Regions from separate parts of the Pseudomonas fluorescens group sp. PF-1 genome, predicted to be linked through region 1. Evidence: predicted binding sites of a transcription regulator. Region 1 holds the regulator's gene; each other region holds the start of a gene.

Region 1 (9,941 bases):
CGCAGATATTCGCCGATGGTCGTGAAGGCAAGCTCAATACCCGTGTCACGGCCTCGGGGCAGGTCGAAGTCAAGAAACTCGCGAACTGGCTCAGCGTCACCCAGTCGCTGCCGGCGAGCGGCGTGATTCCGTATCAATTGCAACTGACCCTTAATGGCGGTGATAGCCAGTTGATGGTCAACTCCAATCTAAAAGGTGTCGCCGTCGATTTGCCGGCACCCTTCGGCATGCCTGCCGAAACCGGGCGTGATACGACGTTCCGCATGACGTTGCAGGGAGCGGAACGACGCTATTGGGTGAATTACGGCGAATTGGCGAACTTCACCTTCGCCGCGCCTCCCGGAAATTTTGCCGAGGGTCGCGGTGAATTGTTCCTGGGTAATGGCAATGCCATGCTGCCCGCTGCCAAAGGCCTGCGGGTGCGCGGCGTGCTATCGCAGCTGGATGTCGGCCCCTGGCAGGACCTGGTGAACAAGTACGCCGGGCAAGACCCGGGCGGTAGTGCAAAACAGTTGCTCAGCAGTGCCGATTTCAAGGTCGGCAAGCTCAGCGCACTGGGTACAACCCTGGATCAGGCATCGGTGCAGTTGACGCGAAAACCGGCCGCCTGGGCTTTGCAGCTCGACAGTCAGCAAGTCAAGGGCGCCGCCAGTATTCCCGATGCGAAAGCCTCGCCAGTGGTCATCAATCTGCAATACGTGCGATTGCCGGCACCTGATCCGAAGGTTCTTGCCGACGAAAACTCGCCGGACCCGCTGGCCTCCGTGGATCCGACGAAAATCCCGGCGCTGGATATCACGATCAACCAGCTTTTCCAGGGCAATGATCTGGTCGGTGCGTGGTCGCTCAAGGTTCGTCCTACGGCCAGGGGGATCGCCCTCAACTCACTGGATATGGGCCTCAAAGGCATCCTGTTGCAAGGCAGCGGTGGCTGGGAAGGTGCGCCAGGTTCCAGCACAAGTTGGTACAAGGGGCGGATCAGCGGCAAGAATCTGGCGGATGTGCTCAAGGGATGGGGCTTCGCACCGAGCGTGACCAGCCAGGAGTTCCATATGGATGTCGACGGTCGCTGGCCCGGCTCGCCGGCCTGGCTGGCCAGCAAGCGTTTCTCCGGGACTCTCGACGCTTCAATGAGGGAGGGGCAGTTTGTGGAGGTCGAAGGCGGTGCCCAAGCGTTGCGAGTATTCGGCCTGCTCAACTTCAACTCCATCGGCCGGCGATTGCGCCTGGACTTCTCCGACCTGTTCGGCAAAGGTTTGAGCTATGACCGGGTCAAGGGGCTGCTGGTGGCGACCAATGGCGTCTATGTGACCCGTGAGCCCATCCAGATGACCGGCCCGTCGAGTAATGTTGAGCTCAACGGCACCCTGAACCTGGTCGGCGATCAGATCGACGCCAAGCTGATGGTGACGTTGCCGGTGTCCAACAACCTGCCAATTGCCGCCCTGATCGTGGGCGCGCCTGCCGTCGGCGGTGCTCTGTTCCTGATCGACAAGCTGATCGGTGACCGCGTGGCCCGTTTTGCCAGTGTGAAATACACCGTCAAGGGGCCATGGAAAGAACCGAAAATCACCTACGACAAGCCTTTTTGACGCTCTTTTTCAGAGCGCACACGCCAGGCCCATGGAGTAGCATGGACGTCTATCCATTCAGGAGCGCGCCATGTCTGTAGCGGTGATTCAAATGGTCAGCCAGAGTGATGTGCTGGCCAACCTGGCCCGGGCCCGTCAATTGCTCGAGCAGGCCGCAGCCGGTGGTGCGGCGCTTGCCGTGCTGCCGGAAAACTTCGCGGCCATGGGCCGGCGCGACATTGCCGACATTGGTCGCGCCGAGGCACTGGGCGAAGGTCCGATCCTGCCCTGGTTGAAACAGACCGCTCGCGACCTCAAGTTATGGATTGTGGCCGGCACCTTGCCGCTGCCGCCGGTGGACCAGCCAGCAGCCAAGGTGCACGCCTGCTCGTTGCTGGTCGATGACCGGGGTGAGACGGTGGCGCGTTACGACAAGCTGCATTTGTTCGACGTGGACGTGGCAGACAATCGCGGTCGTTATCGCGAATCCGATGACTATGCTTATGGCAGTGGTGTCGTGGTCGCGGACACACCGGTAGGGCGAGTCGGCCTGACGGTCTGTTATGACCTGCGATTCCCGGAGCTGTACAGCGAATTGCGTGCTGCCGGCGCGGAGCTGATTACCGCGCCATCGGCCTTTACTGCCGTGACCGGTGCGGCGCATTGGGACGTGTTGATTCGCGCGCGGGCCATTGAAACCCAGTGTTATGTGCTCGCGGCCGCCCAGGGTGGGACGCATCCGGGGCCGCGAGAAACCTGGGGACATGCCGCCATCATCGACCCATGGGGGCGCGTGCTGGCACAACAGGATCAAGGCGAGGCCGTGCTGCTGGCCGAGATAGACAGCAGCGAACAGGCGTCCATCCGGGCGCGGATGCCGGTGTCCAGTCACCGGCGCTTTTTCTCGCAGGGCGCTCAGCGACCTGCATCAGAACGACGAATTTAAGGCGTAAAGCATATGAGCGAGTTGTTGTCCTCAGTCAGTGATCATCTCCTGGCACCCGGTGGCGTGACGATCGAGAGCCTGCAGGGTGTGCTCGGCGACCTGGCCGGCCCGGGTATCGATGCCGCCGACCTGTATTTCCAGGGGCAGATCTCCGAGTCCTGGGCGCTGGAAGACGGCATCGTCAAGGAAGGCAGTTTCAATCTTGACCAAGGCGTGGGCGTGCGGGCGCAGTCGGGTGAAAAGACCGGTTTTGCCTACAGCAACGCCATCACTCTGGAAGCCTTGGGCGCGGCAGCCCGTGCCGCCCGCTCGATCTCTCGGGCCGGGCAAAGCGGCACCGTGCAGGCGTTCACCACTCAGGATGTCGCGCAGTTGTATGGGGCAGACAATCCTCTGGAAGTGCTGACCCGTGCCGAGAAAGTCGATCTGCTCAAACGCATCGATGCCGCGACTCGCGCGCTCGATCCGCGCATCCAGCAAGTCACCGTCAGCATGGCGGGTGTCTGGGAACGGATTCTGGTGGCCTCCACCGACGGCGGGCTGGCGGCGGATGTGCGACCTCTGGTGCGTTTCAATGTCAGCGTGATCGTCGAGCAGAACGGCCGTCGTGAGCGCGGCGGTCATGGCGGTGGCGGTCGCACCGACTACCGTTATTTCCTCGCCGAAGATCGCGCCATGGGCTATGCCCGCGAAGCGTTGAGACAGGCGCTGGTCAACCTGGAGGCCATTCCGGCGCCGGCCGGTACGTTGCCGGTGGTGCTTGGCTCCGGTTGGTCGGGTGTGTTGCTGCACGAAGCGGTCGGCCACGGTCTGGAGGGCGATTTCAACCGTAAGGGCAGTTCTGCCTACAGCGGACGCATGGGCGAGATGGTTGCGTCCAAGCTTTGCACCATCGTCGATGACGGCACCCTGGCGGGGCGTCGTGGCTCCTTGAGCGTTGACGACGAAGGTACGCCGACCGAGTGCACGACGCTGATCGAAAACGGCGTACTCAAAGGCTACATGCAGGACAAACTCAACGCGCGCCTGATGGGTGTGGCCCGTACGGGTAACGGCCGTCGCGAATCCTACGCGCACCTGCCAATGCCGCGCATGACCAACACCTACATGCTCGCCGGTGAAAGCGATCCGGCCGAAATCATCGCCTCGGTGAAGCGCGGTATCTATTGCGCCAACCTCGGCGGCGGCCAGGTGGACATCACCAGCGGCAAGTTCGTGTTCTCCACCAGCGAGGCGTATCTGATCGAAGACGGCAAGATCACCGCTCCGGTCAAGGGCGCGACCCTGATCGGCAACGGGCCTGAAGCCATGAGCAAGGTGTCGATGGTCGGCAACGATCTGTCGCTCGATAGTGGTGTGGGGACGTGTGGCAAGGATGGGCAGTCGGTGCCGGTGGGTGTCGGCCAGCCAACGCTGAAGATTGATGCGATCACCGTGGGTGGCACGGGCGCGTAAGGCGTGGAGCTGCGGGTGAGCCGCCAGGCGACTCACCCGATCAGAGTCTCAGCGCAGACCGCGTTGAGTCTCGTCCAGCTCACGGATGTACTTGAAGATTTTACGGCTCGATGCCGGTGGCTTGTTGGTCGCCAGCTCGTGCTGGGCCTGACGGATCAGGGAGCGCAATTGCTGGCGATCAGCCTCCGGGTAGTCGATGACGAACTTTTCCAGGACTGCATCGTCGCCGGCGATCAGGCGATCACGCCAGCGCTCCAGGTTATGGAAGCGTTCGTTGTATTGGCGAGTGGAGGCATCGAGTTGATCAAGCAAGACCAGAATGGCGTCAGTGTCCTGATCGCGCATCAGTTTGCCGATGAACTGGAGGTGCCGTTTACGCGCGATGTTCGCCGTGTGCTTGGGCGCATCGGCCAAGGCCCGGCGCAAAGCGTCGGTCAAGGGCAGTTTTGCCAGCAAGTCAGGCTTGAGTGTCGTAAGGCGTTCGCCAAGGTCAACCAGAGCATGCAGCTCGCGTTTGACCTGGGATTTGCTTTTTTCTCCCGTATCGAGGGAGTCGTCGTAAGAATCAACCATGGTGGCCGTCCGCAAAGAAACGCCGCCATGATAACCAGTCGGGGGCCGCTTGTCCGGCCCGGTCGCTCGATGACCTATTCCGAAAGCAGAATTTGAGTGGAGAACAGCATGAGTGCAGTTGAAAGCGTCGGCCCACAAGCGTTGCCGGCACTGCAAGAACAAGTCGAGCAGATCATCGCTGAAGCCAGGCGCCAGGGGGCCAGTGCCTGTGAAGTGGCGGTGTCCCTGGAGCAGGGCCTGTCGACCACGGTGCGCCAGCGCGAAGTCGAAACCGTCGAATTCAATCGTGATCAGGGATTCGGTATCACCTTGTACGTTGGCCAGCGCAAGGGTTCGGCCAGCACCTCGGCCAGCGGTCCAGAGGCGATTCGTGAGACCGTAGCCGCCGCCTTGGCCATTGCCAAACACACCTCGGAAGACGAAGCGTCGGGTCTGGCGGATGCTGCTCTGATGGCGCGTGACGTTCAGGATTTCGACCTGTTCCACCCATGGGATATCACGCCGGAGCAGGCAATCGAGCAGGCGCTGACCTGTGAAGCGGCCGCATTTGCTGCCGACAGCCGGATCAAGAATGCCGATGGCACTACGCTGAGCACTCATCAAGGCTGCCGTGTCTATGGCAACAGCCACGGTTTTATCGGCGGTTATGCGTCGACCCGGCACAGCCTGAGCTGCGTGATGATCGCCGAGGCCGATGGTCAGATGCAGCGCGATTATTGGTATGACGTGAATCGCCAGGGCAATTTGCTGGCTGATCCGGTGAGCATTGGCCAGCGTGCCGCACAACGGGCGGCAAGCCGTCTCGGCGCGCGTCCGGTGCCAACCTGCGAAGTGCCGGTGCTGTTTTCCGCCGAGTTGGCCGGTGGTTTGTTCGGCAGCTTCCTGTCGGCGATTTCCGGCGGCAGCCTGTATCGCAAGTCATCGTTCCTTGAAGGCACCCTGGGTCAGAAGCTGTTTCCTGAATGGCTGACCATCGATGAGCGTCCGCATTTGATGCGTGCCTTGGGCAGCGCGGCCTTCGATGGCGATGGTCTGGCGACTTACGCGAAGCCGTTCGTTGAAAAGGGCGAGCTGGTGTCCTACATCCTCGGTACTTACTCCGGTCGCAAGCTCGGCATGCCGAGCACCGCGAATGCCGGAGGCGTGCATAACCTGTTCGTCACCCATGGTGATGAAGATCAGGCGGCCTTGCTGCGTCGCATGGGGCGTGGCCTGCTGGTGACCGAATTGATGGGGCAGGGCCTGAATATGGTCACGGGCGACTACTCCCGTGGCGCTGCGGGTTATTGGGTCGAGAACGGTGAAATCCAGTTCGCGGTCCAGGAAGTGACCATCGCCGGTAACATGCGTGACATGTTCAAGCAGATCGTTGCCGTGGGTAATGACCTGGAACTGCGCAGCAATATCCGTACGGGGTCGGTACTGATCGAGCGGATGACGGTGGCGGGCAGCTAAACTCCCCTGTCACAAAAAAGGCGCACCACCTGATGGGTGGTGCGCCTTTTTTTGTGGGCTATCGAGCGGGTTTGGCCTCGATACGCGTTTACTCGCCTTCGTCGAAATAGCGGTTGATCAGGTCTTTCAACGCATCCAGCGCCTTTTGCGCGTCTTCGCCTTCGGTGTTGATGTAGATTTTGGTGCCCTTGCCAGCCGCGAGCATCATCATTGCCATGATGCTTTTGCCGTCGACCGTAGATTCCGGAGTGCGTCCGACTCTGATCGTGCAGTCCTTGAATTCACCGGCGACTCCGACGAATTTTGCAGAAGCACGGGCGTGCAGGCCCAGCTTGTTGATGATTTCGATTTCCAGAGCAGGCATCGCGGTGTGAATCCTTTAGCTGAGGTCGCGGTGGCGGACCTGGACGTTCTTCAGGGATTGTTGCAGCGTCTTGCCCAAGCGTTCGGTCAGGTAGACGGAGCGGTGATGTCCGCCCGTGCAGCCGATGGCAATGGTGACATAGGCGCGGTTGCTGGCGGCAAAGCGGGGCAACCATTTGAGCAGATATGTGGAAATGTCCTGGAACATCTCTTCCACGTCCGGCTGGGCTGCCAGGTACTCGGCAACCGGTTGATCAAGCCCGGACTGCGCCCGAAGCTCGGGTTTCCAGTAGGGATTGGGCAGGCAGCGCACGTCGAATACCAGGTCGGCATCCACGGGCATGCCACGCTTGAAACCAAAGGACTCCACCAGGAAGGCTGTACCGGGTTCCGGCTGGTTCAACAGGCGCAGCTTGATCGTATCCCGTAGCTGATACAGGTTGAGGTTGGTGGTGTTGACTTTGAGATCGGCAAGGTCGGCTATGGGGCCGAGCAGGCTGGTTTCATCGTTGATCGCTTCAGCCAGCGAACGATTGGCACTGCTCAGCGGGTGACGACGACGGGTTTCCGAAAAACGCTTGAGCAAGGTTTCTTCGTCGGCATCCAGGTACAGAACATCGCACTGGATATGCCGGCTGCGGACTTCTTCGAGCAATTCGGGGAATCGCGACAAGTGACTTGGCAGGTTGCGTGCATCAATGGACACGGCCACCAGCGGCTGTGCCAGTTCGGTGTGGATCAATGCGCGTTCGGCGAGTTCCGGCAGCAACCCGGCGGGAAGGTTGTCGATGCAGTAGTAGCCACTGTCCTCGAGTACATCAAGGGCGGTGCTTTTACCTGAGCCGGAGCGGCCACTGACGATGATCAAGCGCATGATTACTGACCGTTTTGCTCGTCCAGGACAACCTGATACAAGGCTTCATTGCTCGGGGCGCTGCGCAGTTTTTCGCGCACTTCCTTGCGGTCGAGCATGCTGGCAATTTGGCGCAAAAGTTCCAGGTGCGCATCGGTAGCGGCTTGCGGGACCAGTAGAACGAACAACAGGTCAACCGGTGCGCCGTCGATGGCGTCGAAATCTATGGGGGCATCGAGGTGCATCAGGGCACTGATGGGTGAAGAGCAGCCCTTCAGGCGACAGTGGGGAATGGCGATGCCGTTGCCAAAACCCGTCGAGCCGAGTTTTTCACGGGCAATCAACGCCTCGAAGACATCTTGCATCTCCAGATCCGGCACTTCCCGGGCGATCAGGTTGGCAATTTGTTCGAGGGCTTTCTTTTTACTGCCGCCCGGCACGTTCACAAGTGAACGGCCGGGGGTCAGGATGCTTTCAAGTCGGATCATGGGTTGGGGGTGTTAACGACCGGTAGCGCCCTGGAGGAGGCTCTGGGTCTTTTCCTTATGCTTTTTGAGTTGTTTATCCAGCTTGTCGGTCAGTGCGTCGATCGCCGCGTACATATCGGTATGTTCCGCGTTCGCGACCACTTCATTGCCGGGAATATGCAGCGTGGCTTCGATTTTCTGCTTCAACTTTTCGACGGTCATCGTGACCTGTACGTTGGTGATCTTGTCGAAGTGCCTCTCTAACCGTTGGAGTTTTTCGCCGATGTAGGTGCGAAGAGGTTCGGTCACTTCCAGTTGGTGTCCACTGATGTTGACTTGCATACAGCTTCTCCTTCGTTGCCAGTGCATAAAGCGGTAGATCAAATGACCTACCACTGGAACGCTGTGGCGTGGCTCTACATCAACCGCTTGCGTTCGCTCGAAGGCGCGATCCCAAGGGATTCGCGGTACTTGGCGACGGTGCGGCGAGCCACCTGAATGCCTTGTGCCTCCAGTAAACCAGCGATCTTGCTGTCACTCAACGGCTTTTTCTGATTTTCCGCGGCAACCAGTTTTTTGATGATCGCGCGGATCGCCGTGGACGAGCATTCGCCGCCTTCGGAGGTGCTGACATGGCTGGAGAAAAAGTACTTCAGTTCATATATGCCCCGAGGGGTATGCATGAATTTCTGTGTGGTCACCCGTGAAATTGTCGACTCGTGCATGCCAACCGCCTCGGCGATGTCATGCAGGACCAACGGTTTCATGGCTTCGTCGCCGTACTCCAGGAAGCCGCGCTGATGCTCGACAATCTGGGTGGCAACTTTCATCAGGGTTTCATTGCGGCTTTGCAGGCTCTTGATGAACCAGCGGGCTTCCTGCAACTGATTGCGCATGAACGTGTTGTCGGCGCTGGTGTCGGCGCGACGCACGAAACCGGCGTACTGGGCGTTGACCCGAAGACGCGGTACCGATTCCTGGTTGAGTTCCACCAGCCAGCGTTCGTTGTCCTTGCGCACGATCACGTCGGGAACCACGTATTCGGCTTCAGTGGATTCGATTTGAGAGCCCGGGCGCGGATTAAGGCTTTGAACCAGTTCGATCACCTGGCGCAGCTCATCTTCCTTGAGCTTCATGCGGCGCATCAGCTGGCTGTAATCGCGGCTGCCGAGCAAGTCGATGTAGTCGATGACCAGGCGCTTTGCTTCGGCGAGCCAAGGGGTTTTGGCCGGCATCTGGCGTAATTGCAGCAGCAGGCATTCGCCCAGGTTGCGGGCGCCGATTCCGGCGGGTTCGAATTGCTGGATGCGGTGCAGGACGGCTTCGATTTCGTCCAGCTCGATGTCCAGCTCCGGGTCGAAGGCTTCGAGTATCTCCTCGAGCGTCTCGTCCAGGTAGCCCTGATTGTTGATGCAATCGATCAGGGTCACGGCGATCAGGCGATCGGTGTCGGACATGGGCGCCAGGTTCAATTGCCACAGCAAATGGCTTTGCAGGCTTTCACCGGCCGATGTGCGGGTGGTGAAATCCCACTCGTCGTCATCGTTGCTCGGCAGACTGCTGGCGCTGGTCTGGTAAACGTCTTCCCAGGCGGTATCGACGGGCAGTTCGTTGGGGATACGCTCGTTCCAGTCGCCTTCCTCGAGGTTATCAACCGTCGGTGCGCTTTCCTGGTAGGAGGGTTCCTGAATGTCGGGGTTGGGTTTCTGTTCGGCGTTGTCGGCCAAGGGGTCGCTGTTATCGAAGTCGTCGCCTTCTTCCTGGCGTTCGAGCATCGGATTGGACTCCAGGGCCTCCTGGATTTCCTGTTGCAGGTCCAGGGTCGACAATTGGAGCAGGCGGATGGCCTGTTGCAGCTGCGGTGTCATCGTCAGCTGCTGGCCCATTCTTAAGACTAGCGATGGTTTCATGGCAGGGGCTAAACACCTTATTCGCCGGCGCACATGCGCCATCCACTACAGGGCGCCGGAGCGCCAAACATAAGCAAATTATATGCCTGAAACTGAAGTGTTTGCCTAGAGCGCTGTAACAATAAAAAAGTGTTGATTTTTTATCGAGACAAGCGCTCGGTCGACTAGCCAGACACCTCGGTGCTTACAGGCGGAACTCATGGCCCAAATACACTTCCTTGACCAGATCGTTGGCCAGGATGGTTGCAGCGTCGCCTTCGGCGATCAATTGGCCATCGTTGACGATGTAGGCGGTTTCACAGATGTCGAGGGTGTCACGGACGTTGTGGTCGGTGATCAGCACGCCAA
Region 2 (9,941 bases), on a different contig from region 1:
GAACGTGCCATGGGCCAGGCGCTCGCGGTACTGCTCGCTGCGTACCTGGTTGAGCATGTGTAACGCCAGCACACCGAGCACCGCCACCAGAACCAGCGCGGCGCACATGCCGCCGTAGATACGCAGGAAGATCGAGTTCACAGCGGCGAGTCTACGCAGGCCTCAGGAACGAACAGGTAGCCTTTGCTGCGCACGGTCTTGATCAGACGAGGGTGATCCGGGTCATCGCCGATTTTCGGACGGATGCGTGAAATGCGCACGTCGATGGAGCGATCCTGGCCGTCATAGCCGATGCCACGCAGCGCCGTGAAGATTTCTTCCCGGGACAGAATGCGTCCGGCATTGGCTACCAACAGCCAGAGCAGATCGAATTCGGCGCTGGTCAGTTCGATGCCATGGTCGTTAAGCCAGGCTTCGCGCAAAGCGTTGTCCACGACCAACGGACCGAACTGCAGCCGCCGTTGTTTCTCCGGCGCGGCTTCTGGTGTTTCACTGCGCCGCAACAGCGCCTGAATGCGCGCCAGCAACAAACGCGGACGCACGGGTTTGCATACGTAGTCGTCGGCGCCCAGGTCGAGGCCGAGGATCTGGTCGGTATCGTCGGTCCGCGCGGTGAGCATCAGGATCGGCCCGTCATAGCGGTCGCGGACTTTGCGGCAAATGCTCAAGCCGTCCTCGCCGGGCAGCATCAGGTCGAGGATTACCAGGTCCGGTTTTTCCTTGATGATGCGGCCAGCGGCGAGGGCACCATTGCCTTCGATCGACACTCGCAGGCCGTTGGCTTCCAGGTAATCGCGGGTCAGCTCGGCCAGACGCTGGTCGTCCTCGACAATCAATACCTGCCAGGCTTCTTGCTCCACGGGTGACCTCTTCTTGCCAGTAACTCTAATAAGGAAGGATCCGCCCGTCTTTTTGTAACGATTGGGGAGGATAAATTGCCTACAGGCTGGCCGATTGTATAAACGTCGCTCGCGCAGAACACAAGCCGCTAAATGCGTTCGGACAAGACGGTTTTTTGTGATAGGGTTCGCGCCCTTAAAAATCCACCCGGCCGTTTTCGATCATTGAAAATTGATGAAAAAAGGTCCGGTCCAGCAGCATTGCGGCCTACACGCCGATTCGCTCTTTCACACACAATTTACGCACAGGCTTATCCACAGGTAGTACGTTGCAATCCCCCCCCAAAACGCATTATCTTGTACCTCGGCGCCAAAAAAACCCTAGATGTAGGGTTTTGCGCAAAAGACCAAACACAAACCGGACACCAATTTCAAGCGCTTTTCTTGCCACCCTCCGGTTGAACCAAACGTATTTTCGACAGCCAAAACCGCGCGTGCGGATGGTTACTGTATTTCGGCCCATAAGGGTGAAAACGGTACGGGTGTTGCAGTCCCCAACTGTCACCTCAAAGGACCCCGGCCTCCCGCCCAAGGCGTGAGACCAAAGACTTCGGCATGGAAGCGGCGCCCCAATAGCCCCCTTCCTACTGTCCCGAAGTTGTTATTCCCGGCATTCGCCGGTTGTAGTGCTTCAGGACAGAACGGTGGGCACCGTGATGGTGCCCAAACAAACATAGAGAACGTGGAGACACCCATGCAAACCGACACAACTCGCGAGAACCCGCAGGGCACCTTGCCTCAGGCCGCTGATTCGAATTCGGATCTGTCCGCCACCGCGCCGGGCCAGCTTCGCGTGATCAAGCGTAACGGCACTGTCGTTCCTTACACCGATGACAAAATCACCGTCGCCATCACCAAAGCGTTTCTCGCAGTTGAGGGCGGCACCGCTGCCGCTTCGTCGCGAATCCACGACACCGTTGCACGCCTGACCGAACAGGTCACCGCGACCTTCAAGCGTCGCATGCCATCGGGCGGCACCATCCACATCGAAGAAATCCAGGACCAGGTCGAACTGGCCCTGATGCGCGCCGGCGAGCAGAAAGTTGCTCGCGACTACGTGATCTATCGTGATGCCCGTTCCAAGGAACGCGCCGTACGCGCCCCGGCCGAAGATGCGGTCAACGCTCATCCTTCGATCCGCATTACCCGTGCCGACGGCAGCCTGGCGCCGCTGGACATGGGCCGCCTGAACACCATCGTCACCGAAGCCTGCGAAGGCCTGGAGGAAGTCGACGGCGACCTGATCCAGCGCGAAACCCTGAAAAACCTGTACGACGGCGTGGCCCTGACCGACGTCAACACCGCCCTGGTGATGACTGCCCGTACGCTGGTCGAGCGTGAGCCAAACTACTCGTTCGTCACCGCGCGCCTGCTGATGGACACCCTGCGTGCCGAAGGCCTGGGCTTCCTCGGCGTCGCCGAAAGCGCCACCCACCACGAAATGGTCGACCTGTACGCCAAGGCCCTGCCTGCCTACATCGCCAAGGGTATCGAATTCGAATTGCTGAACCCGGTTCTGGCCGACTTCGACCTGGAAAAACTGGGCAAGGCGATCAACCACGAGCGCGACCAGCAGTTCACCTACCTGGGCCTGCAAACCCTGTACGACCGTTACTTCATCCACAAGGATGGCGTGCGGTTCGAACTGCCGCAGATTTTCTTCATGCGCGTAGCCATGGGCCTGGCGATCGAAGAGAAGCAAAAGGAAGACCGTGCGATCGAGTTCTACAACCTGTTGTCGTCCTTCGACTACATGTCCTCGACCCCGACGCTGTTCAACGCCGGCACCCTGCGTCCGCAGCTGTCGAGCTGCTACCTGACCACCGTGCCGGATGACCTGTCGGGCATCTACCACGCGATCCACGACAACGCCATGCTGTCGAAATTCGCCGGCGGCCTGGGCAACGACTGGACGCCTGTTCGTGCACTGGGTTCGTACATCAAGGGCACCAACGGCAAATCCCAGGGCGTCGTACCGTTCCTGAAAGTGGTGAACGACACTGCCGTCGCCGTTAACCAGGGTGGCAAGCGCAAGGGCGCTGTCTGTGCCTACCTGGAAACCTGGCACATGGACATCGAGGAGTTCATCGAACTGCGCAAGAACACCGGTGATGACCGTCGTCGTACCCACGACATGAACACCGCCAACTGGATTCCTGACCTGTTCATGAAGCGTGTCTTCGATGATGGCAAGTGGACCCTGTTCTCGCCGTCCGAAGTTCCAGACCTGCACGACCTGACTGGCAAGGCCTTCGAAGAGCGCTACGAGTACTACGAAGCCCTGACCGAGTACCCAGGCAAGGTCAAGCTGTTCAAGACCATCCAGGCCAAAGACCTGTGGCGCAAAATGCTGTCCATGCTGTTTGAAACCGGCCACCCATGGCTGACCTTCAAAGACCCGTGCAACCTGCGCAGCCCGCAGCAGCACGTCGGCGTGGTCCACAGCTCGAACCTGTGCACCGAGATCACCTTGAACACCAACAAGGACGAAATCGCCGTTTGCAACCTGGGCTCGATCAACCTGCCAAACCACATCGTCAACGGCAAGCTGGACACCACCAAGCTGCAACGCACCGTGAACACGGCAGTACGCATGCTCGATAACGTGATCGACATCAACTACTACTCGGTGCCGCAAGCGAAGAACTCCAACTTCAAGCACCGTCCGGTCGGCCTGGGCATCATGGGCTTCCAGGACGCGTTGTACCTGCAACACATCCCTTACGGTTCCGACGCAGCAGTCGAGTTTGCCGACAAGTCGATGGAAGCGGTCAGCTACTACGCGATCCAGGCCTCCTGCGACCTGGCTGACGAGCGCGGTGCCTACGAGACGTTCCAGGGCTCTCTGTGGTCCAAGGGCATCCTGCCGCTGGATTCGCAACAGATCCTGATCGAACAACGTGGCCAGAAGTACATCGACGTTGACCTGAACGAAACCCTGGACTGGGCCCCTGTGCGCGCCCGTGTACAGAAAGGCATTCGTAACTCCAACATCATGGCCATCGCACCGACCGCGACCATCGCCAACATCACTGGCGTTTCGCAGTCGATCGAACCGACCTACCAGAAACCTCTATGTGAAATCGAACCTGTCGGGCGAATTCACCGTGATCAACCCGTACCTGGTTCGCGATCTGAAAGCTCGCGGTCTGTGGGATTCGGTCATGATCAACGATCTGAAGTACTACGACGGTTCCGTGCAGCAAATCGAGCGCATCCCGCAAGAGCTCAAAGAGCTCTACGCGACCGCCTTCGAAGTGGACACCAAGTGGATCGTTGACGCGGCAAGCCGTCGTCAGAAGTGGATCGACCAGGCCCAGTCCCTGAACCTGTACATCGCCGGCGCTTCGGGCAAGAAGCTGGACGTGACCTACCGCATGGCCTGGTACCGTGGTCTGAAAACCACTTACTACCTCCGTGCCCTGGCCGCGACCAGCACCGAGAAGTCGACCATCAACACCGGCAAGCTGAACGCTGTTTCCAGCGGCGGCAACCATGGCGACGACTCGGTCCTGGCTGCGCCAGCAGGTCCGGCGCCAGTGCCGAAGGCCTGCGCCATCGACGAGCCGGATTGCGAAGCTTGCCAATAAGCTGAGCTGGTCAGCGTCGCAAGACGCTTTCCTGAAACCCCCGATGAGCCACTGGCTGATCGGGGGTTTTCTTTTGGCTCTTGCAGGCGAAAGCGTGCTCGCGATGCAGGTGAAAACCACACGGTTATTCAGCCAGAACACGTGATCGTTAACGCCCGTCGCGAGCAAGCTCGCTCCTACCGGACCGACCCAAACTAAAAAGCCCCTCTGCGAGGGGCTTTTTGTGCAGCGCTTTCAGCCAACCGGCATCAGGTCATCTGAATAATGGTCTGCATGATGGTGCTCTGGGTGGAGATGGTCTTGGCGTTCGCCTGGTAGTTGCTCTGCGCCTTGATCAGGTCGACCAGTTCGTTGGTCAGGTTAACGTTGGACTCTTCCAGGGAGTTGGAAACCACCGCGCCGAGGGTACCGGTTTTCGGTGCATCAACGCCGGCCACGCCCGAGGCGTAGGTTTCTTTCCAGCGGGTACCGCCGATTGGCTGCAAGCCTTGCTCGTTGGCGAAGCTGGCAACCGCTACCTGTCCGATGGCCTTGGTTTGCTGGTTGCTGAAGTTGGCGGTCATGACACCGCTTTCGTCGATGGTCAGGCTGGAGATCTGGCCGGTGGCGTAGCCGTCCTGGTATTGGGCGGTACGGGCGGTTGGCGAGTTGTAAGAAGTGGTCAGCGCCATGTTGAACGCAATACCGCCAGTGGCAGCGACGGAACCGTTCGGGCCCCAGGTCACAGGAATCGTTGCGGCGTTTGTAATGGCACCAGGCACCCAACCAGTCATGGTCAACGTGTTACCGGTCTTGGTCCAGCCGGCACCCGCCGTCAGCGTGTTAATGCTGCCATCGGAGTTGAAAGTGATGTCAGCGGTCAAAGGAGTCAGGGTATTGTTGGCCGGATCCGAAGGGGTACGGCCGTCCATGTAGGTATAGACACGCCAGGCATTGGTACCCGTTTTCACGTAGTACTGGTCCATGGTGTGCTCGTTACCCTGGCTGTCGTAGACCTTGGTGGAGATAGTCTTGTTATAGCTATTAGTATCTGTCGGGCTGAACGTGGCCACGGTAGGATTTGTTTCCGCCGAGTTCAGGTTCATCGTCTGATCAACCTTGGTAGTCGGATTCGGCTTCAGGCTCGACGTATCAATCTTCAAGTCAGTCAACACACCGTTGATGATCTTGCCATTGGAGTCGACGCCATAACCCTGCAGACGGTTGCCGTTGTTGTCGACCACGTAGTTCTGGGCGTCTGTCTTGAACGCGCCGGCACGGGTGTAGCTCAAGGAGCCGTTGTCGCTGAGGATGAAGAAACCGTTGCCCTGGATACCCATGTCCAACACGTTGCCGGTGTTGTTCACGTCGCCCTGGCCAAACTGCTGGGAAACGTTGGCCAGACGCACGCCGTTGCCGACAGTCTTGCTACCGGTACCCAGGCGCGTGGCCGAGTACACATCTTCGAATTCTGCACGGGACGATTTGAAACCGGCGGTCGCGACGTTGGCGATGTTGTTGCCGGTTACGTCCAGCTGTTTGTTGGCTGCATAGAGACCGCTAAGGCCGATATTGAAAGACATATTCCACTCCTTTGTGCCGTGTTAGTCGGCTCTATATACCAATGGTCTGTACTTTGGACAGGGCAACACTGCCCAGGCCTGCCAGGTTCAGCATCAACTCACCGCCGGTCTGGCTGATGGTCACGCTGTTGACGGTGGCCGGCAGGTAAGTCACCAGCGAGGTCGCCTGGCTGTCGTAAGTCGCGGTAGCCGAAAACTTGTACGTGCCGGCCTTGGCCACCTCGCCCGCATCGTTTTTGCCGTCCCAGATGAAACTGGCGTTACCGGCTTGCTGGCTGCCCAGGTCGATGGTGCGAACAACTTTGCCATCGGTATCAGTGATCTTGATCGTCACCGGATTCGTCGAGGCAGGTACGACCGCCGTACCGTTGAAACTCTTGGAGGTGTCGACCACTGCGGTGTCGGTCTGGGCAACAACAGAACGACCTACCAGCGAAGAAGCCTGCAACGCTTGAGACGAGTTGTAGTTGCCGGCAATGCCGCTGACCGTATCGTTGAGCGTGGTAATTCCTTCCAGGCTACTGAACTGTGCCAATTGAGCCACGAACGCGCTGTTGTCCTGCGGGTCCAGCGGGTTCTGGTTTTTCAGTTGCGTCACCAGCAACTGCAGGAACGCGTCCTTGCCCAGGGACTGGTTGCCTGTGGAGCCGCTGACCGCCGATCCCAGACTGCCCTTCGTGGTGCTGGTCTTGACCGAAGAATTGGCCAAGACATCCTTGAGGCTCAAACCGCTGGTGGAATCGCTAACACTCATCTGAGTCGCCCCTTATCACTGACCGAGGGTCAGGACTTTCTGCATCATGGTTTTGGCGGTGTTCATCATTTCAGCGTTGGTCTGGAACGAACGACTCGCGGAAATCATGTCAGCCATTTCTTCCACTACGTTGACGTTCGGGTAGTAGACGTAGCCCTTGGCATCGGCAGCCGGATGGTTCGGCTCGTAACGCGCCTCGAGGTTGCTCTGATCTTCGACCACGCCCATGACCTGCACGCCTTGACCGGCGGCGTCCTGGTTCTGGAACAGCGAATCGCTGCCGCCGCTCTGGCCGCCCTGGAACATGGTGGCGAATACCGGATGACGCGCGCGATAGGTCTGGTCGATGCTCGACGAGACGGTTTCGGCGTTGGCGATGTTCGAAGCAACGGTGTTCAAACGAGTGGTTTGCGCACTCATGCCGCTACCGGCAATGTTGAAAACACTGGACAGGGACATGACTTACTCTCCGCGCAAGGCTGACACCAGCCCTTTGAATTTGCTGTTGAGCAGCGTGAAGCTGGCCTGGAAGCCGACTGCGTTTTCCGCGTAGTTCGACTGTTCCAGTTGAGCGTCAACGGTGTTCTGGTCGATCGACGGTTGCATCGGCGTGCGATACATCAGCGACTCGTCACCATTACCCAGGCCTTCGGCTTCGATATGACGACTGTTGGTCATGTTCAAGGCGAACGTGCCGTTCTTGGCTTTATCGCTCTGCGCCTCAAGCACTTTCGAGAACTCCAGATCCCGAGCCTTGTAGTTCGGGGTGTCGGCGTTGGCAATGTTGTTGGCCAGAACTTCGGCGCGCTGAGCGCGAAAGCCCAGAGCCTTTTCGTGAATACCGAGCGCTTTATCGAAGCTGATGCTCATGTCGGGAAACCTTCGGGTGACCTGATTTTTCGTACGATGAACTTAGCAAGCGTCATGCCAACTCATGAAGCCCCGTAAACCGGGGCTTTGCGAGCAGTGGCAACGCGGCAATGCCAGAAAAGCGGCAACCGTTTTCCGCCGCCTGCCGCTTTTCTGCCGCTTGCCCATTGGCAAACACACGCGTTCTTGGGAGCGGGCTCGAGGTGTCGGCAGGAATACGCCGGGCATAAAAAAACGGGAGCCCTCTGAGGTCTCCCGTTTTCAGTCCAGCAACGAATCACTTCGCCTGGTAAATGATCCCCGGACTGCACTGGACCATCTGGTAATGATCCGGCAATCCATTGAGCGCTTCCGAAGCACCAAGGAACAGATAACCACCGGGCTTCAATGTACTGTGAATCCGCAACAGGATGTCCTTCTTCACTTCGGCAGAGAAGTAAATCAGGACGTTGCGACAGAACACGATGTCGAACTTGCCCAGGCTGGCGTAACTGTCCAGCAGATTGAACGAGCGGAACTCCACCCGACTCTTGATCGGAGCCTTGATGACCCAGCGCCCCGGCCCTTTCGGGTCAAAATATCGCTGCAGTCGCTCAGGTGACAGGCCGCGACCAATGGCCAGGCTGTCGTACTCGCCGGTCTTGCAGTTGGTGAGCATGGTGCTGGAAAGATCGGTGGCAACGATCTGCACGCCCATCCTCAACTGGCCCATGTTGACCCGCTCGAACTCGTCAATGGACATCGACAGCGAATACGGTTCCTGACCCGACGAGCATGCCGCCGACCAGATGCGCAGACGCTGGCCGGGACTGGCCTTGATCGCTTCGGGCAGTACCTTGTTCTTTAAGACTTCAAAGGGGTAGGTATCACGAAACCACAGGGTTTCGTTGGTGGTCATGGCGTCCACCACCTGCTCGCGCAAACCGCTGCGCGGTTGGGTCTGCATGCGCTGGACAAGCTCACCCAACGACTTGATACCCTGCTGCTCCATCAGTTTGTTGAGACGGCTCGAGACCAGATACTGCTTGTTTTCACCGAGCAAAATGCCACAGGCTTTTTCCAGGAATACCCGGAACTGTTCGAAATCCAAATTACCCGTTGACAATGCTGCCGCCTCTTAAATCGTGTTGACTGCCGGGGGCCGAACGCCCCTAGCTAATGTCTGCTGCTTTGATCCGGTCGACTACCCGGGATGCCAGGTCATCAGGACGGAATTTGGCGAGGAAGTCATCGGCACCGACTTTCTTGACCATCGCCTGATTGAACACACCCGACAACGAAGTATGCAGGATGATATGAAGCTTTTGCATGCGAGGGTCGCTGCGGATCTCCGCCGTGAGGGTGTACCCGTCCATCTCCGGCATCTCGATGTCGGAGATCATCATCAGGAACTCTTCTTCCGGCTTCTTGCCCTCGTCGACCAGTTTGCGCAGGTAATCCAGCGCTTGCCGACCGTCGTTGAGCGCCACCACTTCGACACCCACCGTTTGCAGGCAACGCGTAACCTGCTTGCGCGCCACCGACGAGTCATCGACCGTCAGCACACGCAAAGAGAGCGCCTTGTGCTGGGTTTCGACGTCCACCACGCCTGCGGAGATCGCTTCCGGTGTCGGCGCCACTTCCGCCAGCACCTTTTCGACATCGATGATTTCGACGAGCTGATTGTCGACCCGAGTCACCGCCGTCAGGTAGTGATCGCGGCCAGTGCCCTTGGGTGGCGGATGAATCTCCTCCCAGTTCATGTTCACGATCCGCTCCACCGAGCGCACCAGGAACCCCTGAGTCTTGGTGTTGTACTCCGTGATGATCACGAAGGGATTGTTCTTGTCTTTCAAACCACCCGAGCCGGTCGCCATCGCCAGATCAAGGATCGGAATGGTCGCCCCCCGAATATTCGCCACGCCGCACACGACAGGACTGGACTTGGGCATCAGCGTCAATTGGGGGCATTGCAGCACCTCCCGAACCTTGAATACGTTGATCCCATACAGCTGCTGGCCGTCAAGACGGAACAACAACAGCTCAAGGCGATTCTGCCCCACCAGTTGCGTGCGCTGGTTTACCGAATCCATTACACCAGCCATGCCCAGACTCCTACACCAACGCTAAGTGTTGTTGCGACGCACATTCATCTCTAAACGGCACGGCGCTTGCTTTTTATCTCTCTATGAACACAGAACCGACATTTTTTCGACGCCTGACCACACCCTACCGCAAATTGCTCGGCGTGTTGGCGGCCGTATGCCTGTTCAACGCTGGCAGCCCT
Region 3 (9,941 bases), on a different contig from region 1:
CGCCATTCGCGGATGTCTTCGACGTGGCGGAAACAGCCGAGGCAGACTTTTTGCTCATCCAGCCGGCACACGCCACTGCACGGCGATGGCACCGCCGGGCTGATATTGCTGTAGAGCGGCTTGGGCGGACGTACCGGCGCAGACTGTGTCACGGTATTACAGACCTTCGAAATCGAGTTCGACGTCAGCCTGGGCCTTGACGATGCGCTCGAGCATCTCGCCCAGTTGCTCTTCGCTCTTGTCGCACATCCAGCGATCGCTCTCTTCGTCGTAATCGAAGTGGAAGCCACCGGACACCGCTGCGAGCCACAACTGCCGCAACGGCTCTTGTCGACTGAAGATCAACTGAGTTCCGTTCTCGAACTTGACGGTGAGCACACCGGCCGAGCTTTCCAGATCGATATCCAGGTCGCTGTCGTCAAAGATGTCCTCCAACGTCTGTTGGGTGGCATCGACCAGGTCATGGAAACGCGCTTCGGACAAACTCATTACGGCAACCTCAAAAAGTGTCTGATCAGGCTCAAGCGCCGCAAGATACGACCGAGGCCTCCCGATTGCAAAGAATAACACCCGGCAACCCCAATCTATGGGAGCGAGCCGAGGCCCGCCGGACGGGAGCCCCGTCGCATAGGCAAGCCGCCGGGCGGCCGGTATACTCCGGCGCAATTAATGCATTTTCAAGGATTTCGCCATGAAGCGCCTGATCTCTTCCCTTGCTGCGCTCCTCGCGGTTGCCTGCCTTGTGTCGGCCTGCGGTCAAAAAGGCCCGCTGTACCTGCCCGACGAAGACCAGGACCCTGCAGCACAGGCCCAGTCCTCGCAAAAGCCTGCCTCCAAGGCGCACAAGCACGACGTCTACCAATAAGGGAACCTCATGGACGCTTTTAACTACCGTGACGGTGAACTGTTCGCGGAAGGTGTTGCCCTGTCTGCTATCGCCGAACGCTTTGGTACACCGACTTACGTTTACTCCCGTGCCCACATCGAAGCCCAATACCTGGCCTTCGCCGATGCACTGGCGGGCATGCCACACCTGGTCTGCTTCGCGGTCAAGGCCAACTCCAACCTGGGTGTACTGAATGTCCTGGCGCGTCTGGGCGCCGGTTTCGACATCGTTTCCCGTGGCGAGCTGGAACGCGTACTGGCCGCTGGCGGCAGCGCCGACAAGATCGTGTTTTCCGGTGTCGGCAAGACCCGTGACGACATGCGTCGCGCCCTGGAAGTCGGCGTGCACTGCTTCAACGTCGAGTCCACCGACGAGCTGGAACGCCTGCAAGTGGTGGCCGCCGAACTGGGTGTTCGTGCGCCGATCTCGCTGCGCGTGAATCCGGATGTCGATGCCGGTACTCACCCGTACATTTCCACCGGCCTCAAAGAGAACAAGTTCGGCATCGCCATTGCCGACGCCGAAGACGTGTATGTGCGCGCCGCGCAGCTGCCAAACCTGGAAGTGGTCGGCGTCGACTGCCATATCGGCTCGCAACTGACCACTCTGCCGCCCTTCATCGACGCCCTCGACCGCCTGCTGGGCCTGGTCGACCGCCTCGGCGATTGCGGCATTTACCTGCGCCACATCGATCTCGGTGGCGGCCTGGGCGTGCGTTATCGCGATGAAGAGCCGCCATTGGCTGCCGACTACATCAAGGCCGTGCGTGAACGCCTCGACGGTCGCGACCTGGCGCTGGTGTTCGAACCGGGCCGTTTCATCGTGGCCAATGCCGGCGTGCTGCTGACGCAGGTCGAGTACCTCAAGCACACCGAACACAAGGATTTCGCCATCGTCGATGCGGCCATGAACGACCTGATCCGCCCGGCGCTGTATCAGGCCTGGATGGACGTGACGGCCGTGCGCCCGCGCAACACGGCCGGTCGCGCCTACGACATCGTCGGCCCGATCTGCGAGACCGGCGACTTCCTGGCCAAGGATCGTCAATTGGCCCTGGAAGAAGGCGATCTGCTGGCTGTGCATTCGGCTGGCGCCTACGGGTTTGTCATGAGCTCCAACTACAACACCCGTGGCCGTGCCGCTGAAGTGTTGGTGGACGGTGATCAGGCGTTTGAAGTGCGTCGCCGTGAAACGGTAGCCGAGTTGTTTGCTGGCGAAAGCCTGCTGCCGGAGTAAAACCATGCTGCTGCGTTTTACCAAAATGCACGGCCTGGGCAACGACTTCATGGTCCTCGACCTGGTCAGCCAGCACGCGCATATTCTGCCCAAGCACGCCAAGCTTTGGGGTGACCGACACACTGGCATCGGTTTCGACCAACTGCTGATCGTCGAAGCGCCCAGCAACCCGGACGTGGACTTCCGTTATCGGATCTTCAACTCCGACGGCTCTGAAGTGGAACAGTGCGGCAATGGTGCGCGCTGTTTCGCCCGCTTCGTGCTCGACAAGCGCCTGACCGCAAAACGGCAGATCCGTGTCGAAACCAAAAGTGGCATCATCGAGCTGGACGTGCGCAGCGACGGGCAGATTGGCGTGAACATGGGCGCCCCGCGCCTGGTGCCCGCCGACATCCCGTTCCAGGCACCCGAGCAGGCCCTGAGCTATCAGGTCGACGTCGATGGCACCCCGGTAGAACTGGCCGCCGTGTCCATGGGCAACCCCCATGCGGTTCTGCGGGTCAGCGACATCAACAATGCGCCGGTGCATGAACTGGGGCCGAAAATCGAACATCACCCGCGCTTCCCGGCACGGGTCAATGTCGGTTTTCTCCAGGTCATCGACCGGGGCCGCGCGCAGCTGCGTGTCTGGGAGCGTGGCGCCGGGGAAACCCAGGCCTGCGGTACCGGCGCCTGCGCCGCCGCAGTGGCCGCGATCAGCCAGGGGTGGATGGATTCGCCGCTATTGATCGACCTGCCTGGCGGGCGCCTGTCCATTGAATGGGCAGGCCCTGGCCACCCGGTCTTGATGACCGGCCCGGCAGTCCGTGTATATGAAGGACAAGTGCGTCTTTGAGTGAGCCAAAGCCATGACCGATAAGCCTCAGGTACCCGCCCGACAGTCCGACGAATCCCCGTCCGAGAGCCTGGAGGCGGCGGCAATTGCCGCGTACCTGGAGGCTCATCCGGACTTCTTCGTCCAGCATGAAGAACTGCTGCCGGCCTTGCGCATTCCCCACCGGCGCGGCGATACCGTGTCGCTGGTCGAGCGCCAGATGACCCTCCTGCGTGACCGCAACATCGAGTTGCGGCACCGTCTCTCGCACTTGATGGACGTGGCCCGCGACAACGACCGGTTGTTCGACAAGACCCGCCGCCTGATCCTCGCGCTGATGGATGCCGCCAGCCTGGAAGACGTGGTGATGTCTGTCGAAGACAGCCTGCGCCAGGACTTCCAGGTACCTTTTGTCAGCCTCATCCTGCTCGGCGACAACGCCATGCCGGTCGGCCGCTGGGTGACCCACGCTGAGGCACAAGTGGCCATTGGCGGCTTGTTGCAGGAAGACAAAAGCGTCAGCGGCAGCCTGCGCGAGCACGAGCTGGACTTCCTGTTCGGCGAAGAGCAGCGCAAGCAGATCGGTTCCACCGCCGTCGTCGCCATCAGCCATCAGGGTATCCACGGCATCCTGGCCATCGCCAGCCGTGATCCGCAGCATTACAAAAGCTCGGTGGGCACCCTGTTCCTGAGCTACATCGCCGAAGTCATGGGCCGCGTGCTGCCACGGGTCAACAACTCCCTGCGCTCGGTACGCTGAACATGGAACGGCAACTGGACGCTTACTGCGAACACCTGCGCAGTGAGCGACAGGTGTCGCCGCACACGCTTTCGGCCTATCGTCGCGACCTCGACAAGGTGCTGGGCTGGTGCGTCAAACAGAACATCGGCAGCTGGGCGGCGCTGGACATCCAGCGTCTGCGTAGCCTGATTGCTCGCCTGCATGCCCAGGGCCAGTCCTCCCGCAGCCTGGCGCGACTCTTGTCGGCGGTGCGCGGGCTCTATCACTACCTGAACCGCGAAGGCCTGTGCGACCACGACCCGGCCAACGGCCTGGCGCCGCCCAAGGGCGAACGCCGCCTGCCGAAAACCCTCGACACTGACCGCGCGCTGCAACTGCTTGAGGGCGGTGTGGAGGATGATTTTCTGGCACGCCGCGATCAGGCGATACTTGAGCTGTTCTACTCTTCCGGGCTGCGCCTGTCGGAGCTGACCGGACTGAATCTCGATCAGCTTGATTTGGCGGATGGCATGATCCAGGTGCTCGGCAAGGGCAGCAAAACCCGTCTGCTGCCGGTGGGCAAAATGGCGCGCGAGGCATTGGAACTCTGGTTGCCGTTACGGGCATTGGCCAATCCGGCGGACGACGCGGTGTTTGTCAGCCAGCAAGGCCGTCGACTGGGCCCACGGGCGATTCAGCTACGGGTAAAAGCCGCTGGCGAACGGGAGCTCGGGCAAAACCTGCACCCGCACATGTTGCGCCACTCCTTCGCCAGCCACTTGCTGGAGTCCTCCCAGGACCTGCGGGCGGTGCAGGAACTGCTCGGCCATTCGGACATCAAGACCACGCAGATTTATACCCACCTGGACTTCCAGCACCTGGCCACGGTCTACGACAGTGCTCATCCACGGGCCAAACGCATTAAAGGCGATGATTCATGACTCTCCAACTGATCACCTTCGACCTCGACGACACCCTCTGGGACACCGCTCCGGTGATCGTCAGCGCCGAAGCCATACTGCGTGAATGGCTGGCTGAACACGCACCGAATCTGGGCGCGGTACCGGTGGAACACTTGTGGGCCATTCGCGAACGCATCCTGAGCATCGAACCTAACCTCAAGCACCGCATCAGCGCCCTGCGCCGCCGGGTGCTGTTCCAGGCGCTGGAAGAAGCCGGTTACGCCCATACGGAAGCGTCCGACCTGGCCGATCAGAGTTTCGAGGTGTTTCTGCACGCCAGGCATCAGCTGGAAATCTTCCCCGAAGTGCAACCGACCCTGGAAGTGCTGGCCAACCATTACACCCTCGGCGTGGTGACCAACGGCAATGCCGATGTGCGGCGCCTGGGGCTGGCGGATTATTTCAAGTTCGCGTTATGCGCCGAAGACATCGGCATCGCCAAACCTGACTCTCGATTGTTCCATGAGGCACTGCAGCGCGGTGGCGCCACTGCCGAGACCGCGGTGCATATCGGTGACCACCCAGGCGATGACATTGCCGGTGCCCAGCAAGCGGGGCTGCGGGCGATCTGGTTCAACCCGGCCGGCAAGGACTGGGAAGCCGACCGGTTGCCGGATGCCGAGATTCGCAGCCTGACCGAGTTGCCGGCGTTGCTGGCGAGTTGGAACAAGACCTCGAACTGACAAGAAAACCTGTGCGAGCTTGCGATGAGAGCGCAACATTCAAAATAAAGGTTGCCTGACACTCCGCCATCGCGAGCAAGCTCGTGCCCACAGGGATCACCACCGTTTTCATCTTTTTTGTTTCAGGCATGAAAAAGCCCGCAGCGACGGCGGGCTTTTTCAGCAAGCAAGGAATCAGGCTTAGATAGGCCGGCTGCCGTACTTGTTATCAGGCTTCTTGGGAGGATCGGCGACCACATTGGCCTCCACTTCCTGCACCTTGCCGCCACGAGCCAGGAACTCTTCCATGGCCTTGGCCAGGGCGTCGCGTTCCTTGTTCTTGGCTTCGACACTTGGCAACTCATCGACCGATACCGCTGCCTTGGCTTTGCCTTTGGCGGTCGGAACCGGCGCATCACCGCCGTCATCTTCAGCGACATCTTCCGCCGCCGCTTCCAGACCTTCTTCGGTTTCGTCGTCGTCGCCTACTTCGAGGTCGTCGTTTTCCAGATCATCGTCGCTCATGTTCTACCTCATGACTTGCGAAAAGCAGATTAGTTATAGCCCAGCTTTGCCCTCTGTCGAAGGCTGCCGGAAAAAAATCAACAGCCGCTGCTGACCAGCGGTTATGCCCCTTCACCGTGCACGGTGGCGAGGACTTTACGAGCACCGCCATGATCACGGTGCTCGCCCAGATAAACGCCTTGCCAGGTCCCTAACGCCAATCGGCCTGCCGATATCGGCAGACTGAGCTGACAGCCAAGCACACTGGCCTTGAAATGCGCCGGGAGGTCGTCCAGGCCTTCGTCGTTATGCTCATAGCCGTCTGCTCCTTGTGGGATCAGACGATTGAAAAACCGTTCGAAGTCGCGACGTACCGCCGGATCGGCGTTCTCGTTGATGGTCAACGACGCCGAGGTATGCTGTAGCCACAAGTGCAGCAGACCAACCCGGCACGCCCTGAGTTCAGGCAAGCCGGCGAGTAACTCGTCCGTTACCAGATGAAAGCCCCGGGGCCTCGCCCGCAGAGTAATCAGAGTCTGTTGCCACATACAGTTCTCCGCACGTTCGGGGCGCATTCTAGCGCGCTCTGGGAAAAAACAAAGGCCCTAATATTCCTTCAATCCTGTAAGCCATCGGCGGCACAAAAACCCGCGTCGCAAACAGTGCAAAAGCTGTCAGAAAAAACCTTTCAGCGCTTCCCTTAACGACAAAATCCGGACAAAAAAATGCCCGGCAAGCCGGGCAAGTTTTCTCATGCGCGTGCTTACAAGTTGTAGCCGCGTTCGTTGTGAAGCGCCAGATCGATACCGACGGCTTCTTCTTCCTCGGTGACACGCAGACCCATGACGGCATCCAGTACCTTGAGAATGATGAAGGTGACGATCGCGGTGTAGATCACCGTGAAGCCCACGCCTTTGCATTGAATCCAGACTTGTGCGGCGATGTCGGTGACGGTACCGAAGCCACCCAGGGACGGTGCAGCGAAAACACCGGTCAGGATTGCACCGAGGATACCGCCGATACCGTGCACGCCGAAGGCGTCCAGGGAATCGTCATAGCCGAGTTTGCGTTTCAGGGTAGTGGCGCAGAAGAAGCACACCACGCCTGCTGCCAGGCCGATCACCAGAGCGCCCATAGGACCTACGGTGCCGGCCGCCGGAGTAATGGCCACCAGGCCTGCAACCACACCCGAAGCGATGCCCAGTGCGCTTGGTTTACCGTGGGTCATCCACTCGGCGAACATCCAGCCCAATGCAGCAGCGGCGGTTGCGATCTGGGTCACCAGCATCGCCATGCCGGCCGTGCCGTTGGCCGCCGCGGCGGAACCGGCGTTGAAACCGAACCAGCCGACCCACAGCATCGCCGCACCCATCAGGGTGTAGCCGAGGTTGTGCGGCGCCATTGGGGTGGTCGGGAAGCCTTTACGCTTGCCCAGCACCAGGCAGGCAATCAGGCCGGCCACACCGGCGTTGATGTGCACCACGGTGCCACCGGCGAAATCCAGCACGCCCCAGTCCCACAGCAGGCCGCCGTTGCCGGACCAGACCATGTGCGCGATCGGCGCGTAGACCAGCGTGAACCAGACGCCCATGAAAACCAGCATCGCGGAGAACTTCATCCGCTCGGCGAAGGCACCGACGATCAGCGCCGGGGTGATGATGGCGAAGGTCATCTGGAAGGTGACGAACACTGCCTCAGGGAACAGGGCCGCAGGGCCGGTCAGGCTGGCAGGGGTGATGCCGGCGAGAAACGCCTTGCCCATGCCGCCAAAGAACGAGTTGAAGTTGATGACGCCTTGTTCCATGCCGGTGGTGTCGAACGCGATGCTGTAGCCATAAATGACCCACAGGACGCTGATCAGACCGGTAATGGCGAAGCACTGCATCATCACGGAAAGAATGTTTTTCGACCGAACCATGCCGCCGTAGAACAGCGCGAGGCCGGGAATGGTCATGAACAGCACGAGGGCTGTCGAGGTCAACATCCAGGCGGTATCGCCGGAGTTGAGGACTGGAGTCGCCACCGGATCTGCCGCCATGGCCAGGCCGGGCATTACGATGGACAACAGGGCTCCTAGCCCTGCGAATTTACGCAGAGTCATATTGTTTTCTCCTGGGGCGTTGGGTTTGTGGCGGCTTAGATTGCGTCGGTATCGGTTTCGCCGGTACGGATGCGAATCGCCTGTTCCAGATTGACCACGAAGATCTTGCCGTCACCGATCTTGCCGGTGTTGGCGGCCTTGGTTATCGCCTCGATAACCCGGTCGAGATCCTTGTCGTCAATGGCGACATCAATCTTCACCTTTGGCAGGAAATCGACCACATACTCCGCGCCACGATACAGCTCGGTGTGACCCTTCTGCCGACCGAAGCCTTTGACTTCAGTGACGGTAATGCCCTGCACGCCGATCTCGGACAACGACTCGCGCACATCGTCCAACTTGAACGGCTTGATGATGGCAGTGACTAGCTTCATGAAAACTCTCTCCCGAATTGGTGGACTTGCCCCAGGAAAACAAACCCGTCTCAAGTCTAAGCGCAGTGCCTGGCTTTGTAACGCATCGTCGACCTTACTTGCCCGTCCGACGCCAGCTACCCGCTCCTCACGAAACACTTCCCGTGCTCCGCTTGGCGCACTGCATTCGTCACAGCGACTGCATCAGTGCATGGGTCACTACGGTCTAAGCAGAAAGCTTGCCATCTCCACAAAACGTACTGTTTTCAAGCCTTTACCAGCAGATGGCAGCGACTTCGCAACAACACCGCACGCGTTACGCACAACAACGGTGCGATGCCGTCCGTCCCCATGCGCGAAAAGCGTGCATCCTTTGCCCGCGAAATGACTATAGACACTGCGTGATACACTGCCGGCCATTGTTATCAGGACCTTTCCCATGCTCGCGCCCAAAGACTTCCTCGACGCCCTGACGGGCACCGCCTCCCGTCTCTTCAGCGGCGACACCCCATTGCCGAAAAGCGAAATCGAAAGCCAGTTCAAGGCCCTGCTGCAAAGCGGCTTCAGCAAACTGGATCTGGTGAGCCGGGAAGAGTTTGATAGCCAGATGGTCGTGCTGGCGCGGACGCGGGCACGGTTGGAGGCACTTGAGACGAAGGTCGCGGAACTGGAAGCGAAACTGAATCCACCCTCCGAATAACGCCCCGCTCCCCAATGGTTAACCCCATTCCACCGTGTAGGCGAGCCTGCTCGCCACAAGGTCGTAACGACCGTCAGATTTATCTGTAGGAATTGCCGAGACTGCGGTCTTCAAGCCCGCAAGAGTCCCGGCAACATCCTACGAACCTCTCATCCGCCGTCTGATTGCGCCGCTAATCCACCCTTTCTAATGCAATAACTGACCACTTTCGACCAACACTAGCGCATCGCACATCAATGTCTCTTCAAAGAAATTAAACGATGGAATGCTTATGGCGAGGGAGCGCTCCCCTCGCCACAGAATCAATACGCTGCCCGTGGAACGGCGCAACATCTTGCGAAAATTCCTTCTCTTCCATGCACTGCGGAAACAGCGCTGCCGTCTACCCTTCAAAAACCCGCAGGAAGCGGCCCCCGTACAACTCAAGGAACGACCATGTCCCTCTCCATCGTCCACAGCCGCGCCCAGATTGGCGTGGATGCCCCCGCCGTCACCGTCGAAGTTCATCTGGCCAATGGCTTGCCGTCGCTGACCATGGTCGGCCTGCCTGAGGCAGCGGTGAAAGAGAGCAAGGATCGGGTGCGCAGTGCGATCATCAATTCGGGGCTGCAGTTTCCGGCGCGGCGCATCACCTTGAATCTGGCACCGGCGGATTTGCCCAAGGATGGCGGACGGTTCGATCTGGCGATTGCCCTGGGGATTCTTTCGGCCAGCGTGCAGGTGCCGACGTTGACGCTCGATGACGTGGAATGTCTGGGTGAGCTGGCCCTGTCAGGCGCAGTGCGTGCGGTGCGAGGCGTGTTGCCGGCGGCACTGGCCGCGCGCAAGGCCGGGCGTTCGTTGATGGTGCCGAGCGCGAATGCCGAGGAGGCGTGCCTGGCGTCGGGGTTGAAAGTGATTGCGGTGGATCATCTGCTGCAGGCCGTGGCGCATTTCAATGGACACACGCCGGTAGAACCCTATGTCTCCGATGGATTGATCCACGCCAGCAAACCCTACCCC

The links. Region 1 encodes sigma-54, which starts transcription at its own class of promoters, with help from an activator protein. Its sites were predicted from a motif close to ANTGGCATNNANNTTGCTNT; they were not measured.
Region 2: a site for sigma-54 is predicted at 7,718-7,737, ahead of flgB (flagellar basal body rod protein FlgB). Genes of this name have one in related genera too.
Region 3: a site for sigma-54 is predicted at 8,467-8,486, ahead of glnK (P-II family nitrogen regulator). Genes of this name have one in related genera too.

What each region holds. Positions count from the first base shown of each region.
Region 1 covers NZ_JBTMNG010000002.1:1,275,112-1,285,052, forward strand. The annotation lists gene ACX3YD_RS20415 (YhdP family protein) at 1-1,592, shown strand, start outside; gene ACX3YD_RS20420 (carbon-nitrogen hydrolase family protein) at 1,663-2,517, shown strand; gene tldD (metalloprotease TldD) at 2,530-3,972, shown strand; gene yjgA (ribosome biogenesis factor YjgA) at 4,021-4,545, opposite strand; gene pmbA (metalloprotease PmbA) at 4,654-6,000, shown strand; gene ACX3YD_RS20440 (HPr family phosphocarrier protein) at 6,089-6,364, opposite strand; gene rapZ (RNase adapter RapZ) at 6,380-7,237, opposite strand; gene ptsN (PTS IIA-like nitrogen regulatory protein PtsN) at 7,240-7,704, opposite strand; gene hpf (ribosome hibernation-promoting factor, HPF/YfiA family) at 7,717-8,025, opposite strand; gene ACX3YD_RS20460 (RNA polymerase factor sigma-54) at 8,100-9,593, opposite strand; gene lptB (LPS export ABC transporter ATP-binding protein) at 9,778-9,941, opposite strand, start outside.
Region 2 covers NZ_JBTMNG010000001.1:1,293,605-1,303,545, reverse strand. The annotation lists gene ACX3YD_RS06215 (ATP-binding protein) at 1-141, opposite strand, end outside; gene ACX3YD_RS06210 (winged helix-turn-helix domain-containing protein) at 138-860, opposite strand; partial or broken gene ACX3YD_RS06205 (ribonucleoside-diphosphate reductase subunit alpha) at 1,594-4,489, shown strand; gene flgE (flagellar hook protein FlgE) at 4,738-6,051, opposite strand; gene flgD (flagellar hook assembly protein FlgD) at 6,083-6,805, opposite strand; gene flgC (flagellar basal body rod protein FlgC) at 6,821-7,264, opposite strand; gene flgB (flagellar basal body rod protein FlgB) at 7,268-7,675, opposite strand; gene cheR (protein-glutamate O-methyltransferase CheR) at 7,953-8,780, opposite strand; gene ACX3YD_RS06175 (chemotaxis protein CheV) at 8,827-9,759, opposite strand; gene flgA (flagellar basal body P-ring formation chaperone FlgA) at 9,843-9,941, shown strand, end outside.
Region 3 covers NZ_JBTMNG010000001.1:4,836-14,776, reverse strand. The annotation lists gene ACX3YD_RS00095 (DUF1289 domain-containing protein) at 1-152, opposite strand, end outside; gene cyaY (iron donor protein CyaY) at 157-489, opposite strand; gene lptM (LPS translocon maturation chaperone LptM) at 692-865, shown strand; gene lysA (diaminopimelate decarboxylase) at 875-2,122, shown strand; gene dapF (diaminopimelate epimerase) at 2,127-2,957, shown strand; gene ACX3YD_RS00070 (DUF484 family protein) at 2,971-3,696, shown strand; gene xerC (tyrosine recombinase XerC) at 3,699-4,598, shown strand; gene ACX3YD_RS00060 (HAD family hydrolase) at 4,595-5,302, shown strand; gene sutA (transcriptional regulator SutA) at 5,483-5,806, opposite strand; gene ACX3YD_RS00050 (secondary thiamine-phosphate synthase enzyme YjbQ) at 5,908-6,333, opposite strand; gene ACX3YD_RS00045 (ammonium transporter) at 6,549-7,886, opposite strand; gene glnK (P-II family nitrogen regulator) at 7,922-8,260, opposite strand; gene ACX3YD_RS00035 (accessory factor UbiK family protein) at 8,679-8,939, shown strand; partial or broken gene ACX3YD_RS00030 (magnesium chelatase domain-containing protein) at 9,375-9,941, shown strand, end outside.